4 regions of the Arthrobacter sp. fls2-241-R2A-172 genome follow, and region 2 is predicted to be linked to each of the others. Evidence: riboswitches for the same ligand, from Rfam matches in the RefSeq annotation. Region 2 holds a riboswitch; each other region holds the start of a gene.
What was found. A riboswitch is a leader RNA that binds a small molecule or an ion and turns the genes downstream of it on or off. The one in region 2 is predicted to bind cyclic di-AMP.

Region 1 (5,144 bases), on a different contig from region 2:
CGCCTCCTGTTGGTACGCTTTCCAGATGCAGCAGGACGTGGAACAGATCGTAGAACGCGTCGCGTTGAAGCTCGGCCGCGGCTTGTCACTGGAAGACCTCGACGGCGTCCTCCTCGCCTACAGCTCCAACCAGTCGCACGCCGACCGCGTCCGCGTGAACTTCCTGCTCAGCAAGCGCGTCCCCACCGACGTCAGCGCCTGGCAGCTGTCCCACGGCATCTCCACGGCAGTACGCCCGGTGGTGGTTCCCGCCAACGACCAACTCGGGATGTTGGGCCGGGTCTGCGTCCCGCTCCTGGTCCGCGGATTCCGGGTCGGCTACCTGTGGGTGCAGTTGGACGTTGAAGAGCAAAGCGCGACGGCGATACTCGCCGAACTGCCCGGCGTACGGGACGAACTGGACCTGTTGGCGGGACTGCTCCTCGACTCGAACACGGCCGAATCAGAGTTTCGGCGCCGCCGCGAGCAGGAGTTCCTTTCGGCCTGCAACGGCGAGTCCAACGCGGTGGCTGCCGTAGCCGGGTGGAAGGAAATCCAGGGGCGGGGTCCATGGCAGCTGGTGACCATCCTCGACCCGGACGGTGCCGGGTCCGCCGTCGACCCCATCGCAGCAACCCTCACCCACCGCTCGGCGGCGCTGCAGTCCACGATCGGTGTCAACGCCGCCTTGTTCAGTGCCGGAACCGAGACGCATTCGGTGGTCCTGTTCCGGGAATCAGGCGGGAGGGCAGACCACGCACAGGTGCTGGTGCACTACCAACTGGAACTCGCCAAGCGCGCCGGAAGGACGGTGGACCGCGTCATCCTTGGCATCAGTGAACCATTCCAGGTGATCCGGCAGATCTCCAGCGCCTACCGCCAGTCCAAAGTAGCGGCCCAGGCTGCCGCGGTTGACCTGCCGCTCGGCGAGCTCGTGGAAAGCCGGGCGGTAGGGGTTTACCAGCTCTTTGATCGCCTTTTGGCGCCCGGTGGCTGGGATGACACCGGATCGGTCCACTACCGGACGCTGGAGGATCAGGACAGGAACGGCGAGCTCCTCCCGGTCCTGGAGTTGCTCTACGACAATGACGGTTCCGTCCAGGACGTCGCAGCGAAGCTCCATCTCCACAGGAGCAGCATCTACAACCGGCTGGGCCGGATCCGCCAGCTCATCGGGGCTGACCCGTTGAGCGGCGCGATCCGGCTTGAACTGCATGCGGCCCTGAAAGCACACCGCTGGGCACGGCGACCCAGGATCTAGGCGCCCTGTGCTCCCTGTTTCGGGGATCCGAGGACTAGGAACGCCTCAACCGCTGGCAGCTCCAGCGGCCCATCCTTCGCCTGAAGGTGGCGGTCCGGCTGCTGGTGCAGTACCGGCCATGCCATCCGATCGGCGTTGCCGTACGGGGTAGCCGGGTGCTCACTTCACGGCCTTCTTGGCGGCGTCCAGGATCGCGTCGAGGGCGGTCCCAGTGGATTGCGGGTTCGTTCCGGCGGTGGGGTTCCCGGTGGGGCGCGGCTTGGGAGTGGCGGGCGACGTCGGCGTGGGTGTCGGCGCGGGCGTCGGGGTGGTGGTCGGCGTCGGCGTGGTTGTCGGGGCCGGAGACGGTGCCGTGGTGACTGTATCGGCGGGCACATCGGTGGGGGCCGGGGCAGGCTGCGTCGGGACTGCCGCGGAGGCACCCGGCGCTGGGTTAGCCGCCGACGGCGCCGCCGAAGGAACCCAAACCGGGGCCGCAAGCGAGACGTGCGGGGCCGGAACCGACGACGGCGACACTTCAGAAGGTGCCTCGGGGACGGTCGCCGGCTGACCGGCTGCCGATGAGGATGACGCTGTTGGCGCTGCCGACGAGGCCGATGGTGAGGACGCGGTGGAATAGGAAGCCCGAGGCCCGGGCGCAGTCGAGCCCGACTCCCTGTCCCCATGGGCGCTCGCATCCTGGGCGGGGGTTTCATGGCCGAAGAACGGCAGCTCAAGGGCCTGGCCGAGGCCTCCCGCCGTGAGCACCAGTCCTACAGCGCCGGCAACAACGGCCATACGCTGGCTCATCTGCTTGACCGATGCGGCCTTTCGAAGCACGGCTTGGGGTTCGCGGTTGAACGACGACGACGAGCCAAAGCCGGTCCTGGCGGGGACGGGAGTAGGTGCCGGCCCGGCAACGTCGACGATGGGGATGGCTGCCGTGGCGGGCTCCGATGGTGTGGACTGCTGCGTGTCCGGCTTGGGTGCCGGCTTGGCAACGTCGACGATGGGGATGGCTGCAGTGGGAGGGCCCGGTGTGGTCGACCGCGGTGCCGCGGCTTGGGCTGCCCGTACTGCCGGGATCGCGGCGGTGGCCGGTTCTGCGGGTTCGGCTTCAGCCCGGGCTGCCCTTTCCCGCTCCGCTGCACGGGCGGCCGCGCGCGTGGTGGGCCTGGCAGCAGCGGTGGGTTCCGGCGTCGTGCTTGGTGCCTCAGGCGCCGTTGCTGGTTCTGTGGCGGATCCGCTGGCTTCGGCCCGACGGCGTCCGGTTGGCTTGGTGCGCTCGCGTTCGATGAGGGCGCGGCGCGGCTGATCCATGGTTGGGGACATGGTGGTTGCCTCTCAACGCCTTCGAGGTTAGCTGTCGGGTTCGGACGAGGCCGTCCGGCCGCCTCAGCGGCTTCACCCCGAGGGCTTGGAAACAAGCCCGGGAACTGTGGGTCCCCCGCCTCTGCCGCGGGTCTGGCGGATCCCGGATTGCGGCAGAGCTCGGCGTCAATCCGGAAGCGGCCCAGCGGAGATACGGGTCGCCCTACGACGGTACATGAGCCGGAAAGTAAAGTCACATTAATGTAACGGACGGTAGGTCGGGCTAAACCGGAGGCTCCGGGCGCCTACGCTTCGGGGCCGGTGCGGGAGCCGGCAGCTGGTGCTGGATCTCCGAGTACTGCCCCCAACACGGCCAAGATATCCACCGCCTAAGACTAGCTTCGGCGTCCGACGGCAGGGTAGACATTTCCTATGGACCTGCCAGTGATGCCGCCCGTCTCGCCCATGCTTGCCAAATCAGTTCCGGACATCCCCGATGTGGGTCACTACGAGCCGAAGTGGGATGGCTTCCGGACCATCGTTTTCAAGGATGGGGACGAGGTCATCCTGGGCAGCCGCAACGAGAAGCCCATGACGCGCTACTTTCCCGAGCTGGTTGAGGCGCTGAGGAAGAACCTCCCGGAGAAGTGTGTGATCGACGGTGAGATCGTCCTGATCGAGGGCAACAGGTTGGAATTCGAGGTCCTCCAGCAACGGATCCACCCCGCGGACAGCCGGGTCAGGATGCTCGCCGAGAAAACGCCGGCTTCCATGATCGCGTTCGACATCCTGGCCTTGGGCGAGGAAGACCTGATGGGCAAGCCGTTCTCAGAGCGCCGGGCCATCCTGGAATCCGCTCTTGCCAAGGCCGAACCGCCTGTCTACGTCACTCCAGCAGTAACGGATCTCGAGCGGGCCAAGGAATGGTTCGTGCAGTTGGAGGGCGCGGGCCTGGACGGGGTTCTCTCCAAGCCGCTGGATGGAACCTACCAACCCAATAAGCGCGTGATGTTCAAGACCAAGCATGTTCGGACCGCGGACTGTGTGGTGGCCGGGTTCCGCTGGCACAAAACTGCGAAGGTGGTGGGTTCCATGTTGTTGGGGCTCTACGACGACGCCGGTCGGCTGCGCCACGTGGGGGTGGTGGCATCGTTCCCCATGGCCAAGCGGGAAGCACTGGTTGCCGAGCTTGAGCCCTACCAGGTGGATCTCGCTGATCACCCGTGGGGCGAGTGGGCCAAGCAGGACGAGGCTGCCGGTGGTTCTCGGATGCCTGGTGCGCAAAGCAGGTGGAGCGGGGGCAAGGACTTTTCGTTTGTACCACTGCGCCCCGAGCTTGTGATCGAAGTGGCGTACGACTACATGGAGGGCGACAGGTTCCGCCACACCACGCAGTTCCGCCGCTGGAGGCCGGACCGGACTCCGGAGAGCTGCACGTACGCGCAACTGGAGGAGCCTGCCGATTACGATCTCGGGGAGATCCTGAGCCTGCCGTAGAACGTTGCCAGCCCGCTGTTACGTTGTCGGCCCGCAACGTAACAGCGGGGTAGCGACGAAATTACTCTTCGTGTCCCTGGTCGCTGCTCATGCTGCCTTCGGCCGGCGGCGTTTCGCCCGGGGGTACCCCTCCGCCTGGCTCCAATCCCGTGACGTTGCCGTCCAGGGGATCAGGGTTGGCAGAGGCCGCGGGATCGTCGTCCTCGTCCTGGCGCATGTCCGGATCTTCGTGGATGCTGTCCGCATCGGCGGTGGTGTCGAAGGGTCCGGTCGCGCCGCTCACGCCGAAGGTTTGGGGATCGTCTTCCGGGTCATAGCTGGTCATGGTCAAACCCTTTCGTAAGCAGACTTACTATTCGCTTGCCTGGCCAGCCTAGCGTGATCCCGCCGGAGCCAACAAGGGGCACCCAACCCAGGCTCCGGCGTCGTGCCCCAGCGCCTAGCTGTGCTGGGTGGCCTAACTGTGCTGTGTGGTCGCGGCGACGAAGCTGCGGATGGCGTCCCCCACCGCTTGCGGCCGCATATGCTGCGCTACGTGCCCCACTCCGGGAATCTCCACCAAGCGCCCTTGGTCCACGGTTCGGGAGAGCCGGAGCGACCAGTCGGGGCCTGCCACCTGGTCCCGGCTTCCGCGCAGGACCAGCACAGGCACCTTGATGCCGGCCAGCCGCTTTTCGGTGGGATAGCCCATCATCACCGGGAGTTCGGTGAGGTACCAGCGGAGCCCGCAGCGGAAGTAGTCGGAGATGACGATCCAATTGGACGAGGGACTCTCTCGCAGGACGCCGTCCAAGGTAAGCGCCAGCGATTGCCGGAGGATACTCTTGTGCCTCGAATCCACCACCGGCCCCATCAACACCAGGCGCTGGACCCGCTCGGGCGCATGCAATGCCGCTTCGATGGCAAACTGCACACCCATGGAATGACCCACCAGGACGTACCGATCGATGCCCCGGGACGCCAAGGCTTCCGCGATGAAGGCGCCATAATCCTCCACCTGGAGCTGCCTGTCCGGCTTGGCGGTCCCCGCGAAACCGGGCAGGTCGAAAGAGTAGGTTGGTGCGTGGGCGGCGAGAACGGCGTGGAGCCGCGACAAATACCGGTGCGACACCCCGAC
Region 2 (5,144 bases):
GCGGCCCAGCTTGCGGTACGGCTCCGTGTCCACCACGCCGTTGGCGCGGAGGACCTTGGCGATCGCGGCCGCGTCAATGGAGTCGTCGAAGTCGATGGTGGCAATGACGTTGGAGCGGTCCTCTGCCTTGGCCACAAACGGGGTGGCGTACTCGGAGGCTTCGGCCCAGGAGTAGATCCGGTTGGCGGAGTCCGCCGTGCGCTTGCTGGCAAAGTCCAGGCCGCCGTTGCTGTTCAACCACTGAACCTGGGCGTCCAGGGTCACCAGGGTGGACAACGACGGCGTGTTGTACGTCTGGTTGAGCTTGGAGTTGTCGATGGCGGTCTGCAGGTCCAGGAAATCCGGGATCCAGCGCCCGGATGCCTTGATGCGGGCAGCGCGTTCCAGGGCTGCGGGGGAGAAGAGGCCGAGCCACAGCCCGCCATCTGATGCGAAGTTCTTCTGCGGGGCGAAGTAGTAGACGTCGGACTCCGAGACGTCGACGTCCAGGCCGCCGGCAGCGGAGGTGGCGTCCACCAGGACCAGTGATCCTTCGTCGGCGCCCTGGACCCGCTTGACGGGAGCTGCCACACCCGTGGACGTCTCGTTCTGGGGCCACGCGTAGACATCGACGCCGGCTTCGGGTTGCGCCACGGGGCGGGTGCCGGGATCGGACTTGATGATGGAGGAAGCATCAAGGAACGGGGCTTTGTTGGTGGCGGCGGCGAACTTCGAACCGAACTCGCCAAAGGACAGGTGCTGTGCTTTCTTCTCCACCAGGCCGAATGCGGCGACGTCCCAGAAGGCGGTTGATCCGCCGACGCCGAGGACAACCTCGTATCCCTCGGGTGCGCGGAAGAACTGGCTGAGTCCTTCCCGTACCGATCCCACGAGGTTCTTGACCGGGGCCTGCCGGTGGGAGGTGCCCAGGATGGTGGCCGATGCGGCAGACAACGCCTCGATCTGTTCCGGGCGGACCTTGGACGGTCCTGCGCCGAAGCGTCCGTCCTTGGGCAGCAGATCGGCGGGAATGGTGATGCTGTTGTCGCTCACGTGTGGCTCCAATGGGTATCGGCTAGAGATGGGTCGTGGCAGGTGGCATCCGCTGCCCCTTCGACTTCCCAATTCTGCCTGACTCGGCCCGGGGGCTGTAACCTGCATCCGTCATAGTCCGCCACGTGGAATGCGAAGCAACAGGATGCGACCGGAATTATCCAGAGTAATTCCAAATAAGCTAGGCTGGGTGTCGGCGTTCAAGGGCCAGCGGTACACACCGGCTGCCCTGGCCAAGGACGCGGTACGGTGGAGATTACGCAAGGAAACTGCGTTCGAGGAGAGCTGAGCTGGATGACGGATCTGATCGATACCACTGAGATGTATCTTCGGACCATTTTGGAGCTTGAAGAAGAGAACATTGTGGCGCTCAGGGCCCGCATCGCCGAGCGCCTGCGGCACTCCGGCCCCACGGTTTCACAAACCATCGGCCGCATGGAGCGCGATGGCCTGGTGATCGTATCCAACGACCGTCACCTTGAACTGACCCAGATGGGCCGCAAGCGCGCCACCGAGGTCATGCGAAAGCACCGTCTCGCGGAGCGGCTCCTTGCCGATGTCATTGGCCTCGACTGGGCGTACGTCCATGACGAAGCGTGCCGTTGGGAACACGTGATGAGTGAGCGGGTTGAACGCCGGCTCTACGAACTCCTTGAACACCCCACCGAGTCGCCTTACGGCAATCCGATTCCAGGACTCGAAGCCCTGGGCGGCCTGCCGACGCAGACCATTCCGCGGCTCGACATCAACCTGCTGCAGGCCATGGATGGCTACGCCGCCGATTCCCGCGTGGTGGTCAGCCGGCTTGCCGAGCCCATCCAGGTGGAGCCCGAACTCCTCACCCAACTGGACGAAGGCGGAATCCGTCCCGGGGCAGCGGTGTCATTGGAACGCGTCGGCGAGTACATTTCTGTCCGGGTTCCCGGCATCGAGGGAGCGCTTGAGCTTCCACCGGAAGTTGCGGCCCACGTGTTCGTCTCCCTGGGCTGACCTCCCTTCGGGGCGCCGCATCCTCGGGTATGCCGTGTCAAACCTCACTTTTGTGCCCCGCGGGACAATGTGACCTGCGGTTTTCCGGGATTGATGATAAGGGCGTGCGTCGTCCTGTTGATAACGAATTTATTACTGCAGGCTTTAATCGCCTATAGTTATCTACTAGCGCCGATACCAAAGCGTTACCTGATCCGGAGCCGAGCTCTGCCAGCGGATCAGGTGTGCCATCCACCACTGGCAGAGGCGGGGGAACCACAAGCGGCTGTCTAAAGAAGCAGCCTTGGGGTGAAGTCCGCAGCAGAAGTGCCCATTTACGCAAGTCCCTCCTGGGATACCTGTGTGCCATGAGCGCTTCGTGCGGACCGGGTCTTTGAACTCTCTGACCCGAATCCGACAGCTAACTTCGCAGGCTTTCCAGAGAGGAACAGAGTTTGACATCGCAGAACGTCAGGGGTCGTCGCCGCGCCACCGGCCCCGCTGTTGAGCTGCGGCCAGCCCGCGCAACAATGGAGGTCCGGCCCCGTGACACTGAGCGCCAAGTCCGCCGCCGTAAGAGCCCATTGCGCCAGGTTGCCGATTTCGCCGCAGCCAGTGGTGTCGGCCAGAAAGCCGGAGTAGCCCTCGCTGCCACCGGCTTGGCGCTGACTGTCGGACTGCCGGCCACAAGCCCCGTGATGGCAACGTCGGAGTCGGGCCAGTCCGAGTCCGCCCTCGCCGTTTCCGGCGGCAGCCAGCCAGAGGTTTCCGCGGCCGCATCGGCAAAAATCGACTTTAGCCGCGCCGCCGTCGCAACCGCAGCTGACCCCGACGGCAAGCTGAAGCAATTGCTCAGCGCCCAGTCGGTCGGCAGCATCCAGCGCGCCTCGTCCGTAGGCACGCTTGCCAGCCCCTTGGACAGCCTGGTCACGGCCTCGCCGTTCGGCTACCGGGTCAGCCCCCTCACGGGCGGCACGGGAGACTTCCACCGCGGCCAGGACTTCGTTGCCCAGTGCGGCACCGCGGTGCATGCGGCTGCCACGGGCAAGGTCACTTTCGCCGGATGGCACGAGTATGGCGGAGGCAACCGCGTGGTAGTGGACCACGGCAACGGCCTCGAGACCACCTATAACCACCTGTCGTCCTTCAACGTCAAGGTCGGGCAGACCGTCACCCGTGGCGATACCGTCGCGTTGAGCGGCACCACGGGCGCTTCCACCGGCTGCCACCTCCACTTCGAGGTCCAGGTCAACGGAGAAGTTGTAGACCCCATGGGCTGGCTCTAAGCCAGTTGATGGTCGCCTCTCGCATTTTGCGACACCCCGTGACCTGAATGTGACATTCGCGTTCAACTGTTGTACCGTACAAAGCGCATCGGCTTTTTAGGGGGCCGATGCACTTGAGTGGATTGCCTAGCTCTGCCACCACTCAAGGTCCGTTCGCATAAATCGTCTGGCAGGGGCGGGGGAACCACTTTTGGTCTTCGATAGAAGGCCTTGGGGTTAAGTCGCAAAAGCTTCCTTGAAGCAACGCGGCCGGATGACTCCCATCCGAATCCGACAGCTCACCTCGCAGGCATTGGGAGAGGCTACCTACGTGTCATCACGCACTACCCCTGCGCGCCACCGCGCTGAAACGGTTCGTACGAACCCCTTGAACACTCTTTCCAAGGCTGTTTCGTCCAACGCCGGTTCGGTTGGCCGTCAGGCCGTCGTCCTGGCAGCAGCTTCGGGCCTTGTCCTGACCGCCGGTCTTCCGGCTACGGCAGCTGATACGGACGTCTCCAAGTCGGAAGCCTCCAGCACCCAGCAGATGGTGGCAACCGCCGTCGTCACCGCAGAGCCAACCGCCACCGTGGCCTTCGAGAGCCCGGTCGTGGCCACCAAGGAAGCCCCCAAGGTTGTCCAGCGTGCATCGCAGGTCACCCAGCGCGCCGCTGGTAGCCAGGACGCCGCAGCAGCAGTCACCGCAAAGTCCTCCGAGGTTACGGACGGTGCTGCAAGCGCTGCTGCTTCGGGCCTCGCCGCCATTGCCTACACCGGTATCGGCCACCCCTACGTATGGGGCGGCACCACCCCCAACGGCTGGGACTGCTCCGGCTTCACCCAGTGGGTCTACGCGCAGGCCGGCATCAGCATTCCCCGCGTCAACGCCTGGACGGCCATGAAGCCCACCAGCAACCCCCAGCCCGGTGACCTCGTCATGCAGAACGGCGGAGCCCACGTCGGCATCTACGTCGGCAACGGCATGATGATCAGCGCACTGAACCCGAGCCAGGGCACTCTCCTGCACTCGGCAGCCTCCACGGGCACCTCTTCCTTCTTCACCCTTCGCTAGAAAACATCCGGTTCGTGGCCGGCCAGCATGCCCCCAAGTGCTGGCCGCCCATTACCCGCGTGTAACCCCACTGCACGCGGATACGAAAAGAGAAAATCATGACCAGTGCAAACAAGGTTGCACGGCATCGCGCTGAGGCCCCCAAGACCAGCTCGCTTGCCATCATCGCCAAGGCTGTCGGCGGCAACGCCGGTACTGTGGGCCGCCAGGCCGCCGTCATCGCAGCGGCTTCCGGTCTGGTCCTGACCAGCGGTGTCGCGGCCAACGCCGCCGAAACCAACGTTGACCGTGAATCCACCGCGACGTCCACCCTCGATGTCCAGGCAGTGGTCCAGTCGACCATCGCTGCGGACTCCACGGTAGCCATTTCCTACGAACGGCCCGTCGTCACCACGGTTGAAGCTCCGGCTCCCGTGGAGAAGAAGGCCCCCGCCAAGGCAGAAGCCAAGGCCACGGAGGGCGCCAACACGGCTGCTTCCACCGGCAACGCGACGCTTGCCGTCAACAGCTCGGCTACGTCTGCCAAGGCTCCGGCAGCTTCCAGCGGCCTCGGTGCAGCTATCGCCGCCGCAGCTTACGCCCAGCTCGGCGTGACCCAGGACTGCACCATGCTGGTGACCAACTCCCTGGCAGCCGTGGGCATCCACTTCCATGACTGGCCGGCCGGGTACCTCTCCTTGGGCCGTACCGTCAGTGCTGCAGAAGCCCAGCCGGGCGACCTCGCCTACTACGCCAACGGCGGTTTGGCCGGGCAGGCCCACATCGCTGTCTACGTCGGAAACGGCATGGCAGTGCACGGTGGATGG
Region 3 (5,144 bases), on a different contig from region 2:
GGAACCGTTGCTGCCGGGTTGGCTGCTTGGGGGCTGAGCAGGCGGGGCCTCGCCCCACGCCCAGGACGACCCGGGGTTGCGGTCGATGGGTTGTGCGGGCGGCGTCCGGACGGCTTCAGGCTCCTGGCCTCCGGGCTCCCGGCCTGCGGGGGTCGCCTGCTGGGGTAGCCGCGGCGCTGGGTCTTGGGGGAATTGCTGGTTCTCGGGGAATTTCTGCTCGCTCATGATGCTCTTTCTTGTCTGTTGTTGTCCGATTACGCCCCAGCGTCAGTCCGCCGGCTGTGCGGAAGCTGTGTTGAGGAGTAGTTGATCCTGTGACCTGTGGATTGCCGTGCCCCGGAGCTCCCACCTCGCTAGTGTTGACTTCACAGGGTCCTCACAGGAGCGGCTCAGCCCGGGCAAACCAGCAGAATGGAGAGTTGTCACATGGCATCCCCGCACTCCATGACCAACAACCTCCCCCAGCTCACCCACCCCGATGGCTCACCCATCCGCGCCCTGGTGGTAGATGACGAGCCAAGCCTTGCCGAGCTCATGAGCATGGGCCTTCGCATGGCCGGCTGGTCGGTGGGCGTGGCCGCTGATGGACCCCAAGCCGTAAAGCTCGCCAAGGAATTCCGCCCCGACGTCCTGGTGCTTGACGTGATGCTCCCCGGTTTTGACGGCGTGGAAGTCCTTAACCGGATACGGGCCTTCGCCCCGGAGGTTCCTGCCCTGTTCCTGACAGCAAAGGATGCCGTGCAGGATCGCATCGTGGGCCTCGCGGCCGGAGGAGACGACTACGTCACCAAACCCTTCAGCATGGAAGAAGTGCTGCTTCGCCTGCACCGGCTGGTCCAGCGCTCAGGTGTCGCTGCGATGGACACCGCTGAGCTCGTTGTGGGTGATCTGATCCTGAACGTGGACACCCGGGAGGTCACCCGCGCCGGGGAGGACATTGCCCTGACGGCAACCCAGTTCGAACTCCTGCGCTATCTCATGGAGAACCCGAAACGGGTGGTCAGCAAAGCACAAATCCTTGACCGGGTGTGGGACTACGACTTCGGCGGCCAAGCCAACATCGTGGAGCTCTACATTTCCTATCTCCGCAAGAAGATCGAAGCGAAACACCCTCCAATGATCCATACCGTTCGCGGAGCCGGCTATGTCATCAAACCTGCGGACTAAGCCTTGAGCGCACTCTCCGGGGTTGCCAGAAGCCAGCAGCGCAATTGGCTCAATCCCTCCACCTGGCATTTGCGCACTCGCCTGGTCCTGGTGGCGATGGCTTTGCTGGTGGCCATTTGCGGCGCAGTCGGGGTGGTCAGCTACGCCTCGATGGATATGGTCTTCAACAAGCAGCTCGACAGGCAGCTGGAGCAGGCCTCGCTCCGCGCGGACCTATTCGGCAGACCGCCGTCGAGCTTTCCAAACTCCCCGACAGGACGCCCGGACCCGCTGGAGGCCCGCGGTCAGGCGGCCGGCACGCTGAGCGCCCGTATCGACGGCTCAACGGTGCGCAGCTCCGGGTTGATCGACGCGCGGGGCAATCGCGTCTCCTTGTCCGCCGACGATGAGCAGGTCCTGCTCGCGCTGCCGACAGGTGACGGCCCGGTTGACCGTTCGCTGTCCAACGGCGATTACCGGCTTATGGCCGTGAAGACCAATTACGGCGACGTGATCGTCACTGGCCTGCCGCTCGCGGACAAGCAGACCGCAGAGGCTTCGCTGGTCTGGACCATGGTTCTGGTGTCACTGGGCGGCCTGGTGGTGATCGGCCTTGTGGGGACCGTGATCATCCGTCGCACCATGCGGCCCCTGGAGCAGCTTTCCGATGTCGCCACCAAGGTTTCACGGCTGCCTCTCGACGCCGGTGAAGTGGCACTTGCGGTGCGCGTCCCGCCGTCGGCCTCCCATCCCGGGACCGAAGTGGGGAGCGTGGGCCACGCCCTGAACCAGATGCTGAACAACGTCTCCAGCGCGTTGGAGGCCCGTCAGGAGAGCGAGACCAAAGTGAGGCAGTTCGTTGCCGATGCCTCGCACGAGCTCCGGACGCCGCTGACCGCCATCCGTGGCTACACCGAGCTGCTTCGGATGACCGAGACCTTTACGGACGACGGCAGGAAGTCCTTGGCCCGGGTACAAAGCCAGTCCGAACGCATGACTACGCTGGTGGAGGACCTGCTGTTGCTGGCGAGGTTGGACGAGGGCCAGCCGTTGAAGGTCACGGACGTGGACCTGACCCAGTTGGTGGTCGAGACCGTGAGTGACGAAAAAGTCATGGCGCCGGACCACATCTGGCAACTGCAGCTCCCCGGGGAGCCCGTCACCGTACGCGGCGATGCCACGCAATTGCACCAGGTGCTGGCGAACCTGCTCTCGAATGCCCGCAAACACACCGACCCGGGAACAACGGTGGTCACTGGAGTCATGCTCTCCGCGGATGGCAGCGCAGTGGTGACCGTGACCGACAACGGTCCTGGCATACCGCAGGAATTCCAGAGCCGCATCTTCTCCCGTTTTGCCCGTGCCGACGCGGCGAGATCGGGCTCGGAAGGGACCTCGGGGTTGGGCTTGTCGATAGTGGAATCCATCGTTCAAGCGCACGGCGGAAGCGTCGAAGTGACGTCCAGGCCGGGGCGCACCGAGTTCGCCCTGCGGCTGCCTACCGCCACTACCGAACGCCTGCAAAGAATCCGGCAAGACGACTCACCGACTTCGTGATCTCTGTTACCTAAATGTGACTTCTGCGGAAACCTCCTGTACCGTCGAAAGGGTGGGTTGCCCCTAACCGGCCCACATCCGGGATGCGCCGAGCTCTGCCACTTCCCGGAGTCCGATCTTTCACCGAGGCAGAGACGGGGGACCCAGAGTCTCCGGGCCCAGGCATTTTGCCGGCCCTTGGGGTAAAGCCGCAGCGTGATGCGCGGCCGGATGACCTCATCCGAACCCGACAGCTAACTCCGCAGGCGCTGAGAGGTAATCACAAATGTCTGAATTTAACGATCAGACGCGCCCTTCCGCGCGTCACCGCGACCAGAACGACACCCAGTTGACCAAGTCGCAGACCGTCCTCAAAAAGGCCGCCCGTGAGGGCAAGTCCGGCAAGCGCATGCCTGTTGTAGCGGGCGTCATCGCCGCTGCACTGGGCGTTGCATCGCTCGGTACCGCCGCCAACGCAGCCTTGAACCTCCCCGAGGCAAGCCGTGTAGCCGGCACCCAGGCCGCTGCACAGGTCAGCACCAACAAGTCCGCTGAAGTTTCCGCTTCGATGGACGCCGCAGCTGCCAAGGGTGCAGCCGACCGGGCTGCTGCAGACAAGGCCGCCGCCGACAAGGCCGCAGCCGACAAGCTCGCCGCTGATCAGGCCGCTGCCGTGCAGGCTGCCGCCGACAAGGCAGCTGCCGATCAAGCCGCTGCCGAGAAGGCTGCTGCCGACAAGGCCGCTGCTGACGCTGCCGCCGAGCAGGCCGCCGACGCTGCTGCCGCCGCCGCTGCCCAGGCTGCAGCCGCTGCTGCCGCCCCGAAGGCAGTGGACGATCCCGCCGGTGCGAAGGCCTACGCCGCCAGCATCCTTGGCAGCTACGGCTGGGGCGCGGGCGAAATGACCGCCCTGAACACGCTGTGGGAGAAGGAATCAGGATGGCGGACCACTGCCACCAACGCTTCCAGCGGTGCGTACGGTATTGTCCAGTCGCTTCCGGCCGGCAAGATGGCTTCTGCCGGTGCGGACTGGCAGACCAACTACCAGACCCAGATCAAGTGGGGCCTGAACTACATCAAGGAACGCTACGGATCCCCGTCGGCCGCCCTGGCCTTCCACTTGGCCAACAACTGGTACTAAGCCAAGAGCTTTCCCGAAAAGCCGCTCCCGTTCCGGGGGCGGCTTTTCGCGTTCCCGGAACGGGAGACTTACACAGTCGCGTCACAGCTTCCGCCTAAAGCACTCACAATCGGCGGCCTCACTGTGAATGCATGACGCTCATAGATCCCGCCACCAGTGCGCTGCCGAACCCCGCCCATTCGGGGACCTTCGCCGCTCCTGCCTTGCCTTACCGGCAGCCGCGGCGCTTTCCCGTGGACACACGGACCACGGTCCCTGTCCTGGACGTCACCATTCCCGTCCACAACGAAGAGACCGACCTCGAGGAATGCCTGCGCCGCTTGCACGGGCACTTGGTGGAGACGTTCCCGCATACGTTCCGCATCACGGTCGCGGACAATGCGAGCACGGACAACACCTTGAAGATCGCCGAGCGCCTGGCCCGCGAGCTCCCCGAAATCGGCGTCATGCGCTTCGAGGAGAAAGGCCGGGGCAACGCCCTCCGGCAGGTCTGGCTCGCCTCCCCGTCCCCGGTGCTCGCCTACATGGACGTGGACCTCTCCACGGACCTGGCTGCCCTGGCCCCGCTGCTGGCTCCCCTGATTTCCGGCCATTCGGACCTTGCCATCGGGACGCGGCTCTCCCGCAACTCCCGTGTTGTCCGCGGGCCCAAGCGCGAGTTCGTCTCCCGCAGCTACAACGTCCTCCTGCATACGCTCATGGGCGCCCGGTTCTCGGATGCCCAATGCGGTTTCAAGGCCATCCGGGCAGACGTCGCCCACAGGATCCTCCCCCACACCCTGGACAACGCCTGGTTCTTCGACACCGAACTCCTGGTCCTGGCCGAGCGCTGCGGCCTCCGCGTCCATGAAGTCCCCGTCGACTGGACGGACGATCCGAACTCAAGTGTCGACGTCGTACGAACCGCCCTGGCCGACCTCCGCGGAATGGCGCGCCTGACGCGCGACCTCGTCACCGGGCGCATCCCTGTCCCCGAACTGCGCGCGGCCTTGGCCCGCGGCCCATTGCCGGCGTCGTCGCGAACATCGGAATCGACCCCACGAGCCAGCCTGTTCGGGCAACTGGTGCGCTTTGCGGTGATCGGCGCGGCGTCCACAGTGGCCTACCTGCTGATCTTCCTGCTGTGCCGGGGATTCATGGACCCGCAGCTCGCCAACTTCCTGGCCCTGATCGTGACGGCCGTCGCCAACACAGCCGCCAACCGGCGCTTCACGTTCGGCATCCAGGGCGGCAGCCACGCCCGCCACCACTTTGAAGGCTTGATTGTTTTCTGCATCGGCCTGGCACTCACCTCGGGCGCGCTGGCCCTGGTGCACGGAAC
Region 4 (5,144 bases), on a different contig from region 2:
TCTGCACCCACGACGTTGAGGAAGGTGTCCTGCTGACCGGCAAAGCTGGCGCCGGGCAGGTCCTCCGCAGTTGCAGACGACCTGACGGCCACGGGCACCTCCTCGCCGAGCTCCCGGTATGCCGCGAGGACCGCCTCCGCGACTTCGCCTGGGATACCGGCGTCGAGCACCACTGACCGGGCGCGGGCAGCCAGGCTGTTCAACGTGCCAGTATCCGTGGACCCCGCCTCAAAGAGTTCGCGAAGGACTGTATCCAAGCCAGCGGCAGCGAGTGCCCGCCGGTACGCGTGGGTGGTGAGGCAAAACCCGGGCGGGACAGGCAGTCCCGCGCTAACCAGTTCACCGAGGTTGGCGGCCTTCCCGCCAACCTCTGAAAGCATGCTCCCCCGTATTTTGGCGATGTCCACGATGAAACCCTGGGCGGCCTTGCGAGGGCCAGCCGGGTGGCCCTCCGGCTGGTTCAGTGGCTGCTGGCTGTCCATCGCTGGGGATCCCTGCCGCTAAGCTGCGCCGAGCATTGGCCCGAAATTGGGCCGATCGGCAAGCCGCGGATCTTCCCGGTCCGGAACCACCAGCACCGGCCCCTTCGCGTGATGGAGGACTCCATCAGACGTGGACCCAAGGAGCATCCCGGCGAATCCGCCGCGGCCACGGGTGCCGAGGACCACGAGCTCAACGGCGCGGCTTGTTTCGACCAGGACATCCACCGGAGCGCCGTCCCGGAGCTCTGTCTCTATGGTCAGTCGCGGGAAATGGCTCTGAAGCCACGCCAAGCCGGCATCCAACTGCACTTTGATGTCGGCGAAGAGGGCATCGCGATCAAGTGGGGCCGGTACCCACGCGAGGGAACCACTGTATTGGGGAACAGCGCAGATCACACGGAGCTTGGCGCCCATGCGCTGTGCCTGCTCCGCAGCCTCGAGAACAGCTACGCGGGCCTGCTCGGAGCCGTCCACGCCTACTGCCACAACATTCTCGACGGTACGGGGGCCGGCCTTGGCGTGCTCGGCTTTGATGTGTTTGTCCTCGGTGCTCTCCCCAAGGCGGTCCGCGCAGTACAGCGGTACGGTCACCGTGGGGCACTTGGCATGGGCGGGCAAAGCACTGCTCACCGACCCCAGGAGGCGCCCAACGAATCCGCCGCGGCCCCGGCTCCCGAAGACCAGAAGCGCTGCTTCAGCCGAGAGGTCGAGGAGGACACCTGCGGCATCACCGTTTTCGACCGAAGCATCCACGTCGATCGAATAGGCAGAAACCTTGTCCATGGCTTGCTTGACGATTGCATCGGCGCCTTCGCGGATGACGGAGTCGTCCACGGTGGCGTAGCCTCCGTCCAGACCAGATGCGGCAAAAATGGGGACCGAGTAGGCCGTGACGATATGCAAGGGGAGCTGGCGACGCTCTGCTTCACGCGCTGCCCAGACCAAGGCGCACTGGCCGTGCTCGGATCCGTCCACTCCAACGACGATGCCGCCGGGAGCAACCGCCGATTCCTCGCCATCGCGTGGCACTTCATTGTGTCCTTCGTGCTGGTCCATGGGGCCCGCCTCTCCACCTACTGCTTGATGTTCCGGCTATTCTGCCAGAGGTTCTCCGCACTGGATTCCCTGACTCTTCAAATGTCAATGGCCGGGGTAGGAGAATCTTGGAATCTCTCCTTCCAATGCCCACTATTCTCGGTCGGAAGTGCCGAATCAAGGCGACTTCGGGCTATGTGCATAACGGTCCGGGCTCAGTTCAAACCACACGGGATCGGCCTGCTGGCGGACACGAAAAACACGACGCCGGGAAGGCTACCCATGGCCGAAAAAGTTCGGTAGTGTTCGAGTCACCGAATAGCCGGGCAGCGTGTCTCATGACACACCCCGGCTGTTAATTTGCGGCCGCTTGGGGAACTCGGACGCGATCCCACGCGATGCCGCAGGGCACACACGTCAAGGAGGAACCAAGCAGTGTCACTCACGCCTGATTCCGGCACGGAACGAACCACCACAGTGGTCATCGGCGCTGGCCTCTCCGGTCTGGCTGTTGCCAGCGAGCTTAGCCGCTACGGGGTGGGCTCCATCGTCGTTGACGGGTTCGGATCGCTCTCAGCCACCGGGCCTTCGACCCACACTGGAATGCTCCAGCGCTGCGACATCGCCGATCCCGCCATGCAGGAACGCAGCGAGATTCTCCGCCACCTGCGCAACTACGCCGCCAACCATCAATTGGACGTTCGCAGCACCACCCGCGCCGTTCGCCTGGATTTCCTGGGCTCCGACCCGTCGCAGCAAATAGGGCACGGCCCCACCGGAAGCACCGCATCGGCCACCCTCCGGGGCAGGATCGTTTTCGGCCCCCTCGAATCCACTCCCCGTCAGTGGGCGGTCCACACCGCCCAAGGTGTCCTGCTGGCCGACCACGTCGTGGTGACGCGCTGCGCCCAGAGCCAGCTGCGCCGGATGCTGGCAGAACTTGGAATTGCCGTCGGCCAGAATTTCGCCGCGGCAATGCGTGCCGTGGGGATGCACCTTGTAGGCGTCGGAGAACTCATTACCCCGACTCCCAAAGAAGTCCTTCGGCAGGCCAAAGCTGTGGGGCAGGCAATTTCCGCCAGGGTGGCCCTACCGGCAGGCAACGGCATGGCCGGAAGCGGCGTAGCCATCGCCTAGGACGGCCGCTTCACCGCCACTGGAACTTTTGCGCACATTTCTTAACGCCAAAGGCCGGCACCCTCGAAGAATGAATCTTCGAAGATGCCGGCCTTTGAACTGAAGCGTGAGGCTTATGCGCCTGCGCGTACGTACGTGATGGGACCAGTTGCGGTCAACCAGCTGATCGGGTGGATACCCGTCTGGTTGCCGTTGATGCCACCGCTGATGGCCTGGCCGTTGCCGATGTAGATTGCAACGTGGCCGGACTGGACGATCATGTCGCCGGGCTGGGGGCTGCTGACGACCTTGCCGTAGTTCATGAACTGCATGGGCGCGAGGTCACCAACGGGGATACCTGCGGAGCCGAGGGCCCGCTCCACCATGGCGGTGCAGTCCTGCATGATGCCGATCTGGGCGTAAGCCGAGGCGACCATGGCGGCGTTGACTCCACCGACGGCCGGTGCAGCGGCTGCAGGAGCAGCGGCGGCCGGAGCGGCTGCAACTGACGCGGCAGCCTTTGCTACAGGAGCGGCTGGTGCAGTTGCTGCCACTGCTGCTTTCTTGGCAACAGGTGCCTCGACGACGGGAGCCGGCTTCTCGATGACCGGAGCTGCTACGGAAGCAACAGCAGGGCGCTCGAAGTTGACGGTAGCCGTAGCTGCGGCGGTTACAACCTTGGTGGGAGCCTCGGAAACGGTCTCGGCGACCGTGGCGGGGCTGGAGTCACGCTGAACCGGGGTCTCGGCTGCGTGGGCAGCGATGGAGCCGGTCAGGACAAGGCCCGAAGCCGCTGCGATAACAGCTGCTTGGCGGCCAGCGCCGGAAGCGTTGCTGGCGACTGCCTTGGAGATGGAGATGAACGGATTAGGACGTACGCTGTCCGCCTTACGACGGCCGCGAAGAATGCTTGAAGACATGAAAAAGCCTCTCCCGATGCCTGCGAGGTTAGCTGTCGGATTCGGATGGGAGTCACCCGGCCACTATCCCCCGCTGTTCAGCGGAAGCATCGTGACTTCACCCCAAGGCACGCTCGAAAGCGACCTAAATTGGGTTCCCCGTCTCTGCCGTAAGGTTTGTCTGCGAACGGATTCCGGACTGCGGCAGAGCTAGGCAATCAGGCCGGAAGTGCCCGCTACGTGGAACAGGCACAGCTACTACGGTACGCGATGATCTCGCCGAAGTCACATTTAAGTAACGAGAACCGGGGTTTTGGCGTGTCGCAGTGACCAATCCGAGATATTCGCAGCTACGTAGAAAAGCCTGTTATTCCGCGGAATCGCCCGCATCTGAGTCGTTCGAGGCTGCAAGTTTCTTACGTGCGGTAACGGCGAGATAAACAACGAGGCCGATAGCAACCACGGCCAGTCCCACGATGCTCCACGGGAAGGGTTGCGATGCGTCCGCGGCCGGGGTGCTGGTGGCCGTTCCGGGTGCGGCAGTTCCCGCCGTCGGGACCGTATTGGAAGGTGCTGACGACGACGGCGCGGCGCCCGCGGTGCCGCTCGTCGCCGTCGTGCTTCCAGCAGCGGCCTTGAACGTGAAGGTGCCCTCGATGGGGTGCGAGTCGGAGCTAACGACCCTCCAGACCACGGTGTATTCGCCGGCCGGCGCGCCTTCTCGGATCTTCTGGACCGCCTGGTTGTCGATGATTTCGACGGGCCCATCCGCCCAGTTTTCGCCACCCGCAGTGACCGTAACGCCCGATCCGATGGCCAGCGGCCGGTTGTTGAACGTGATGGAGACCGACGCCGGGACAGCTGCCACGCTGGAGCCGTTGGCCGGCGCTGTGGATTCGGCGACGTCGTGCGCGGAGGCCGGGCCCGCGGAAAACAGCAAAGCGGATGCGAAGGCCAGGGCGGCAACGACGGCGGCCAGAAGCGGGCGGATGGTGCGCATGGGGCGGTTTCTCCTAGTGTTGGCTTCCTTACAGACTAGGCGAATCGTCAGGGGGCCCATATCCGACGGCATAGGATTTGAGGGCACACTCCCCTCGATCCCCGGAGTCCTTCATGCTTAAACAAGGTTCTGCCATCGACCGCTACTTCAAAATTTCCGAGCGTGGCTCCACATACTCCCGGGAAATCCGAGGCGGCTTCGCAACCTTCTTCGCCATGAGCTACATCGTGGTCCTCAACCCCCTGATCCTTTCCGGGCAGGATTCCAGCGGAGCGTCGCTGGGATTCACCGCCGTCGCGGCCACCACGGCATTCGTCGCGGGCATCCTGACCATCCTCATGGGCGCCTGGGCCAAGCACCCGTTCGCCGTGGCCACGGGCCTGGGCGTTAACGCGTTCGTAGCGGTGACCGTCGCCTCGCACCCGGGCCTGACATGGCCGGACATGATGGGCCTTGTGGTGCTCTCGGGCCTGACCATGCTGATCCTGGTGCTCACCGGTTTCCGTACCGCCGTGTTCAAAGCCGTACCGGAAGCGCTCAAGACAGCGATCGTGGTGGGCATCGGCCTCTTCATCGCCCTGATCGGCCTGGTCAATGCAGGGTTTGTCCGCC

Region 1: linked by a shared signal. The riboswitch ahead of QRM57_RS11570 (hypothetical protein) and the one ahead of QRM57_RS06135 (M23 family metallopeptidase) in region 2 are both predicted to bind cyclic di-AMP.
Region 3: linked by a shared signal. The riboswitch ahead of QRM57_RS02320 (aggregation-promoting factor C-terminal-like domain-containing protein) and the one ahead of QRM57_RS06135 (M23 family metallopeptidase) in region 2 are both predicted to bind cyclic di-AMP.
Region 4: linked by a shared signal. The riboswitch ahead of QRM57_RS00605 (NlpC/P60 family protein) and the one ahead of QRM57_RS06135 (M23 family metallopeptidase) in region 2 are both predicted to bind cyclic di-AMP.

Annotation. Positions count from the first base shown of each region.
Region 1 is NZ_JARVTB010000005.1:97,826-102,969, reverse strand. It holds gene QRM57_RS11575 (PucR family transcriptional regulator) at 26-1,240, shown strand; gene QRM57_RS11570 (hypothetical protein) at 1,400-2,551, opposite strand; cyclic di-AMP (ydaO/yuaA leader) riboswitch at 2,554-2,699, opposite strand; gene QRM57_RS11565 (ATP-dependent DNA ligase) at 2,963-4,027, shown strand; gene QRM57_RS11560 (DUF6480 family protein) at 4,089-4,352, opposite strand; gene QRM57_RS11555 (alpha/beta fold hydrolase) at 4,485-5,144, opposite strand, start outside.
Region 2 is NZ_JARVTB010000003.1:120,783-125,926, forward strand. It holds gene serC (phosphoserine transaminase) at 1-1,032, opposite strand, end outside; gene QRM57_RS06130 (iron-dependent transcriptional repressor DtxR) at 1,327-2,022, shown strand; cyclic di-AMP (ydaO/yuaA leader) riboswitch at 2,238-2,452, shown strand; gene QRM57_RS06135 (M23 family metallopeptidase) at 2,457-3,287, shown strand; cyclic di-AMP (ydaO/yuaA leader) riboswitch at 3,432-3,593, shown strand; gene QRM57_RS06140 (C40 family peptidase) at 3,598-4,338, shown strand; gene QRM57_RS06145 (NlpC/P60 family protein) at 4,437-5,144, shown strand, end outside.
Region 3 is NZ_JARVTB010000001.1:488,724-493,867, reverse strand. It holds gene QRM57_RS02335 (hypothetical protein) at 1-225, opposite strand, end outside; gene QRM57_RS02330 (response regulator transcription factor) at 427-1,167, shown strand; gene QRM57_RS02325 (sensor histidine kinase) at 1,171-2,703, shown strand; cyclic di-AMP (ydaO/yuaA leader) riboswitch at 2,804-2,963, shown strand; gene QRM57_RS02320 (aggregation-promoting factor C-terminal-like domain-containing protein) at 2,969-3,823, shown strand; gene QRM57_RS02315 (glycosyltransferase) at 3,955-5,144, shown strand, end outside.
Region 4 is NZ_JARVTB010000001.1:115,354-120,497, reverse strand. It holds gene QRM57_RS00620 (PEP/pyruvate-binding domain-containing protein) at 1-482, opposite strand, end outside; gene QRM57_RS00615 (universal stress protein) at 501-1,538, opposite strand; gene QRM57_RS00610 (NAD(P)/FAD-dependent oxidoreductase) at 1,953-2,654, shown strand; gene QRM57_RS00605 (NlpC/P60 family protein) at 2,768-3,553, opposite strand; cyclic di-AMP (ydaO/yuaA leader) riboswitch at 3,557-3,725, opposite strand; gene QRM57_RS00600 (copper resistance CopC family protein) at 3,900-4,532, opposite strand; gene QRM57_RS00595 (NCS2 family permease) at 4,646-5,144, shown strand, end outside.